Regions from separate parts of the Endozoicomonas sp. 8E genome, predicted to be linked through region 1. Evidence: predicted binding sites of a transcription regulator. Region 1 holds the regulator's gene; each other region holds the start of a gene.

The links. The regulator FNR, encoded in region 1, switches genes on or off when oxygen is low (the NO sensors DNR and NnrR bind a similar motif). The targets are predictions, from matches to a motif close to TTGATNTANATCAA.
Region 2: the regulator FNR is predicted to act here: its motif matches at 1,065-1,078, upstream of nagE (N-acetylglucosamine-specific PTS transporter subunit IIBC).
Region 3: the regulator FNR is predicted to act here: its motif matches at 862-875, upstream of P6910_RS12950 (cytochrome ubiquinol oxidase subunit I).

What each region holds. Positions count from the first base shown of each region.
Region 1 covers NZ_CP120717.1:2,610,102-2,612,378, forward strand. The annotation lists gene P6910_RS08805 (adenine phosphoribosyltransferase) at 55-594, opposite strand; gene fnr (fumarate/nitrate reduction transcriptional regulator Fnr) at 629-1,387, opposite strand; gene P6910_RS08815 (hypothetical protein) at 1,705-2,277, shown strand, end outside.
Region 2 covers NZ_CP120717.1:2,074,994-2,077,270, reverse strand. The annotation lists gene nagE (N-acetylglucosamine-specific PTS transporter subunit IIBC) at 1-892, opposite strand, end outside; gene P6910_RS07640 (YgjV family protein) at 1,208-1,723, opposite strand; gene hemA (5-aminolevulinate synthase) at 1,749-2,277, opposite strand, start outside.
Region 3 covers NZ_CP120717.1:3,922,267-3,924,543, forward strand. The annotation lists gene P6910_RS12945 (hypothetical protein) at 1-635, shown strand, start outside; gene P6910_RS12950 (cytochrome ubiquinol oxidase subunit I) at 1,131-2,277, shown strand, end outside.

The DNA of each region.
Region 1 (2,277 bases):
GGAGATTGCGAAGGGGTTAAAAGGCGTGGGGTGTCAGGAAAGAAAAGAGGGGGACTAATCCCCTTCAAATTCACACAGTGAGAAGACAGGAATTCCCGCTTCATTTAATGTCTTTGAACCACCAAGGTCCGGAAGATTAATAATGGCAGCCGCTTCCAGAATTTGTCCGCCCAGTTGTCTGACCAGTTGACCGGCCGCAAGCAAAGTGCCACCCGTGGCAATCAGGTCATCAACCAGAATGACCTTATCGCCTTTCTTAATAGTGTCTGCATGAACTTCAAGAGTTGCCTTGCCGTACTCAAGTTCATAATCCTGAGCGACAGTATTGTAGGGCAGTTTTCCCTTTTTTCTAAACAGGATCAGTGGTTTGCTCATGGCATATGACAATACAGAGCCCATCAGGAAGCCCCGGGCATCAAGAGCACCGATCCGGTCAAACTCAACATCCATATAGCGATGAATGAGGCTGTCCATGACCGACCGCCAGGCTTTGGGGTTCTCGAAAAGAGTGGTCACATCCCGAAACTGAATGCCGGGCTCTGGCCAGTCAGATACAGTTCTAATCTGTGCTTTCAGATAAGCTTCATCAACGATCATACCTTTCCCTTAATGTCCGTCCCTGGTGTGTTTATAAGGAGGAGATAATCTGTTCCAAATCGACAGACTTTCCACCCGCCAGAGAGCATAATTGAATCGGGTCTCGGATTTCAATTTCTTTGCCCACTGCGAAGATCAGACCGTTTTTCTGGAACCGGGTAAATACCCGACTAACGGTTTCTACAGCCAGTCCCAGGTAATTGCCCATTTCATTGCGGGACATGGACAGTCGGAATGATTGGGATGAGAAGCCTCTGCGACGGAAACGACTGGCCAGGTTGAGCAGGAAGGTCGCAGTTCTTTCATCGGCGTTTTTCTTGGACAATAGCATCATCATCTGCTGATCTTCACGAATCTTCTTACTCATCAGACGCATCATATGACGACGCAACTCCGGGAATCGATCGGATAGCGTTTCCAGCTGGTCAAAGGGGATCTCACAGATCATGGTGGTTTCCATAGCCTGAGCAGAGACCGGGTAGACGTCAGTATCGAGACCACTCAGGCCCAATATCTCACTAGGAAGATAGAAAGACGTAATCTGTTCCTCACCTTCATTGGTGGCGGTATAAGTCTTTATGGCCCCGGAGCGGACAGCGAAGACGCTGGTAAACGGGTCTCCTTCCAGGAACAGGTGTTCCCCCTTCTTGAGAGGGCGGCTTCGCTTGATGATGCGATCAAGCTGGTCAATGTCTTGTAGGTTCAATGCCAGAGGCAGGCAGAGGGAGCTAAGACTACAGTCCCTGCAGGCCACATGGCTAGGCTGTCGTACATTGGGCTTTGACGTCATTGAGTGGCCTCAAAGTCGTATTGGCGAAATCGCTGCCGATTCTATTGAAAATGCTACCAAAGTGTAAGTCTGTGCTTTCCGAGACTAAAGCGTAATTCCTTCATACTTAAGGTTTTTTCGGAAAATCCTTACTGGGTTGCGATAAGTCCGCACTAAAAAATGTTGTACTTGATCAGTCGGTTGGCACTTAAGTAATTGAGCTTGAACAGAAGGCTGTAAACGCTATCAATACCTATGATGCAAGAAAGATGTTCTTCACCGCCAATGTGCCGATAACTGTATTGAATACAATTTCGTAAATCAGGGAGATTTACGCTATGAGTCTGCTCAGCTCAGTGACAGGGATCCTGTTTACTCCAACCGTGCAAGAAGTTGCACCTCGAACCTTTGAGGAGCTCGTTGCTGCAGAGGATCTGACGTTCAATGATCTTTCGCCACAGGAAAAGCAAATCCTGATGGCCAGAAAGGGTGAGCTGACAATCGAGGAACTCAGAGCATTAAAGCTCGAAGAGACCGAGTGTGCTGAGCTTGAAGAGGCGCATCGTACCCGGCTTCAAAAAAGTGCGATCTGGGATGGCCGAAGAATTGCTGTCACGATAGCCAAGGGAACCGGGGTTCTGGCCGTCGGTGCTTTTGCCGCCGGGGCAGCTTCTGTATCTGTGCCTGTTGCTGCCGGGCTGGCTGTATGTTCAGGGGTGGGCTACCTGTTTTATTTGCGGACCCATTCAGGCGAGCTGGAAACACGTTCAAAGCAACTGACTGATTTTGTCATTACCCATGCACAACCCCAGAGAATCATTCGCGAGCAGCTGGAGCTAAGAGAGTCTGAGCGTGCAGAGGCTCTGGATAGAAGGCTCCATGAGGCAGAAGAAGCGCTGAAGTTGGAGAGA
Region 2 (2,277 bases), 540 kb from region 1:
GAACGGCGTGAACAGCATAGAGGCCCGGCGCCAGGAATACGAACATGAACTCCAGAGGCTCAGTTACACCGGTCAGGAAAGCAGTAGCACCGACAGACAGCAGAACACCACCTACACGAGCACGGTTTTCTTTAGGAGCCGCCAGGTACATAGCCAATGCTGCAGCAGGCAGACCGAACATCATAACCGGATAGAAGCCCGCCATAAAAGTACCGGCAGTGGGGTCACCGGCAAAGAAACGAGGCAGATCGCCCGTGACTACCTCACCGGCAGCATTGGTGAATTCACCGAAGCCAAACCAGAAAACAGAATTCACAACATGGTGCAGACCTACCGGAATCAGGCCACGGTTCAGCACTCCATAGGCAAACTGTCCAATGGGGCCAGACTCAGAGATACCATTAGCAAATGCATCAATGACAGACTGAATGACTGGCCATACATAACCTGCTGCTACAGAAACAGCCAGAGCAATCAGACCGGTCATGATCGGAACCAGACGTTTGCCACCGAAGAATGCCAGGTAAGGTGGCAGTGCCACCGCATGGAAACGGTTGTAACTATGACCGGCAATAATACCGGCAATAATGCCGCCAAAGAATGACATATCAATATCGGCATTGATGGTCTTGGCCCCAGCAGTCAGGACAAAATAGCCCACTGCACCCGCCAGCACCGCTGCACCGGCATCGTCTTTTGACAGTCCGGCAGCAATACCCATCGCAAACAGCAAAGGCAGGTTACTGAAAATAGCGTTACCCGCTTCTGCGACAAAGGCAATATCCAGCAGGTCAGGCTGCCCCAGGCGCAGCAGGATTGCCGCAATAGGCAGTGTGGCAATCGGCAGCATCAATGCCTTACCCAGTCTCTGCATATAGCCAAGAATGTTCAAAATAGTTACCCCTTAGATATTAACGTCACCGCACAAACCTCAATCAAAACCCCGTGGAACTCAAACAGGCAGACAGTCGATAGGCAGCGAATGGTTTGGGACGAAATGTAACCGGTCACAACGTACCAGTTCAACTGTGTTGTGAAGGTTTCGTAAGGAGATTAACCTGTTATTGACCCAGAGCAAAAAAGCAAACGGAACATTTGGCGTCAGTCGTCATATATGACACGCCACTACACAGAGAACCTCAATGAGGCGCTCAAGCGATGGGAGCCAGATGTCTGTTCATTGGCTGGAATGAAACAGACGTAAAGCTCAGTACTCGGACTTTGTCACTATTGGGCTCTTGTTGTAGAACCTCAGGTAGGCCACGATGTTACTTAGCAGGAACAGCACTTCCATGACGACGGCCATCGGGGACAGGACAAGAACGTTGTGGCTCAACCAAACTACCGTCCCCACCATCATGATCAGTCTCATCTCACGATCGTCTTTACTGAATGCGCCTATCGTTTGCAGGCAGGAGCCGACGAAAGCCACGAGACTGATGAAAGACTCGTAAGTAACAAAGAGTGTCACACCATTGATAATCAAAAACAGGTTTCTTACCCCGGGCCGAGACGAAAAGTAACTGGTCAGATAGCGTATTGACGCAATCGTCATAACCACGGCCGCTGTGAAAGCATTGAGTAAGTAAAAGTGCGTCGCAATCAACACTCCCGCAATAAACAGGCACAACACCACGTGTTTGCGTGTTTTGAACTGGAAAGACAACAGGTCAAACACAATAGCAATGGATACCAGGATCTGTGAAAGCGTGTAATTATCCATGTTTACAACCCTTGTTCACTCTGGCTCACCCAAGCGCAACAGTTTGATCGATTTCTAGCTCAACGAACACGCTCTTGATTGCCTCAGCGAGGTGACGAATATGCGTCTCGGTGTGATTGGGTGTTGCATTGATCCGGAAGCGCCTGGCGCCTACCTCGACGGTTGCTGAGTTGATCGACTGAATGTAAATCCCATGCTTGCTCAGCAGCAGATCAGCCGCTTGTTTGCATTTCCGGGCGTCGCCGATCTTGACTGGCAAAATGTGCGTTTCTGAGCATCCCATGATGGGAATGCCCAACTCCGCAAAAATCGCGCGCAACAGCGCTGTATTGAACTTGAGCTTCTGGCGCTCAGAGTCCGAGGCTTTCAAGTGGTTGATGCTGGTTAAACAGGCTTTGGCGATGCTTGGAGGCAATGAAGTGGTAAAGATAAAGCCGGACGAAAACGAGCGAATAAAGTCGATAATGGTTCGGTTGCCAGCAACGTAGCCACCAATCACACCGATGGCTTTCGCCATGGTACCTTGTATGATGTCGATATCCGATTCGTGTCCC
Region 3 (2,277 bases), 1.3 Mb from region 1:
AGAACTTAAAACGAAGCCTGACGATTTCGGAGCAGAGTATTGAGCTGGACGATGATACCAGGATGGAAGTTGCCAACCGTCTGGAAGCGTTTCTAAAGGAATCCCGCTTGAGGCGAGAAAGCTATCGAACCCACTCTCCCGTGGCAGCTACTCAGAAAGACCTGACAGAAACACGTGCCAGGGAAGTGGCTATTGAGGTGGCAACTATTCTTGACCCCTATATACATCTTCATGACCCACAAATTCAGAGGGCTATCGAGAGCTCCAACGCTTCCAGCCTGGCTTTTCTTGAACCAGGCATGAGCGCCAAGACCAAGGCAACACTGGGGGAAGCTCTGGCTGCAGATGTTGACAAAAACCTCTCGGCCAGTGCCGAGAAGCTGGCCCAGAACCTGATCCGTTACTATCGCGTTCCCCTGAGCGAGAGGACCATTAACTTCCTGGTACAAACCTATCAGGCTGATTTGAAAAGATTACAGTTCATTGCCCAGTTCGAGAGCCCTATGAGCGCTCGCTATTCACTGGATAATATTTCGCCCATAGAAGTCCCCCCTGCCAAGAACAAATGGCAAATTGACTTATATAACGCCAATAAAATCATCAGCAAATACAGCTCTGTCAGTACTCATCGCTGAGACACCTCTCGCCCGACCTGACAACGATCAAGCGGGCGAATATTTTCTATATACTGATCAGAAATACTGATAGACAGTTATTACCTATATCAGTATTCCTTATGGCCAAAAACCCACTTTACAACCGAAATGTTTCGTATTTACACAGTTATTTATCCTTTATTTTCACGCATCAAGCACTTATATCCCTAAAAAACATCTGAAGAACGAGGTATTTAAAACATTTTTGATGAAGATCAAACTTTGCATCTTACTGTAGTTCATATATGTAACAAATCCGAGTAACATGTCCACAAATCTGATTAACCAGCCATAGATTGATCCAGACCCATCTAAGACTCGTATATACTGGCGCACCGGCTATAAACATGCATTTAGCATGTATCTATTGTACGAAATGCGCGGTAACTGCAGCATGAAGGACCTCTGTGGCAGCACGCATTTTCTGATTTCCAGTACGGATTTGATTTAACACTGTCATTAACGAGGAGCACCATGATTACAGAAGAAATCATCGACCTATCGCGATTCCAGTTCGCGATGACAGCACTCTATCACTTCCTCTTTGTTCCGCTGACCCTGGGCATGACCTTTATTCTGGCGATCATGGAGTCGGTTTATGTTATGACCGGCAAACAGGTCTATCGGGATATGACCAAATTCTGGGGAAAATTGTTCGGTATTAACTTTGCACTCGGTGTTGCTACCGGTCTGACCATGGAATTTCAGTTCGGAACCAACTGGTCATACTACTCCCATTATGTCGGTGACATTTTTGGTGCTCCACTGGCCATTGAAGCCTTGATGGCCTTCTTCCTCGAGTCAACGTTTGTCGGCATGTTCTTCTTCGGCTGGGACCGACTCAGTAAGGTTCAGCATCTGGCTTGTACCTGGCTCATGGCTATAGGTACCAACCTTTCGGCCATGTGGATACTGATTGCCAACGCCTGGATGCAGAACCCGGTAGGTGCAGAGTTCAATTATGAAACCATGCGCATGGAAATGACCAATTTTGCTGACCTGATTCTGAACCCTGTAGCCCAGGTGAAATTTATTCATACGGTATCTGCCGGTTATACAACAGGTGCCATCTTTGTACTGTCTATCAGCGCGTGGTACATGCTTAAAGGCCGTGATATAGGTTTCGCTCGTCGTTCATTTGCGGTAGCCGCAGGCTTTGGTCTGGCATCCATCCTCTCTACGCTTCTGCTTGGCGATGAATCCGGTTATGAACTGGGTGACGTACAGCAAGTCAAGCTGGCAGCGATCGAGGCCGAGTGGGACACTGAACCTGCACCGGCCGCTTTTACTGTTTTTGGACTTCCCAACCAGGAAGAACAGAGAACAGATTATGCGATCAAAATCCCCTACGTCATGGGCATTATCGCGACCCGCTCAACAGACACAGAAGTGCTGGGTATCAAAGATCTGGTCGACGACAAGATTCAGAGAATCAACAATGGTATCAAAGCTTACGAATTGCTTGAAAAGCTGAAAAATGGTGAAGATACACCTGACAACCGTCGCGAGTTTGATAAAGTCGTGGATGACCTGGGCTATGGCTTGCTGCTCAGCCGCTATACCGACGACATTCCAAGCGCGACACCCCAAATGGTTCGGCAGGCTGCAGAAGAGGCTATTC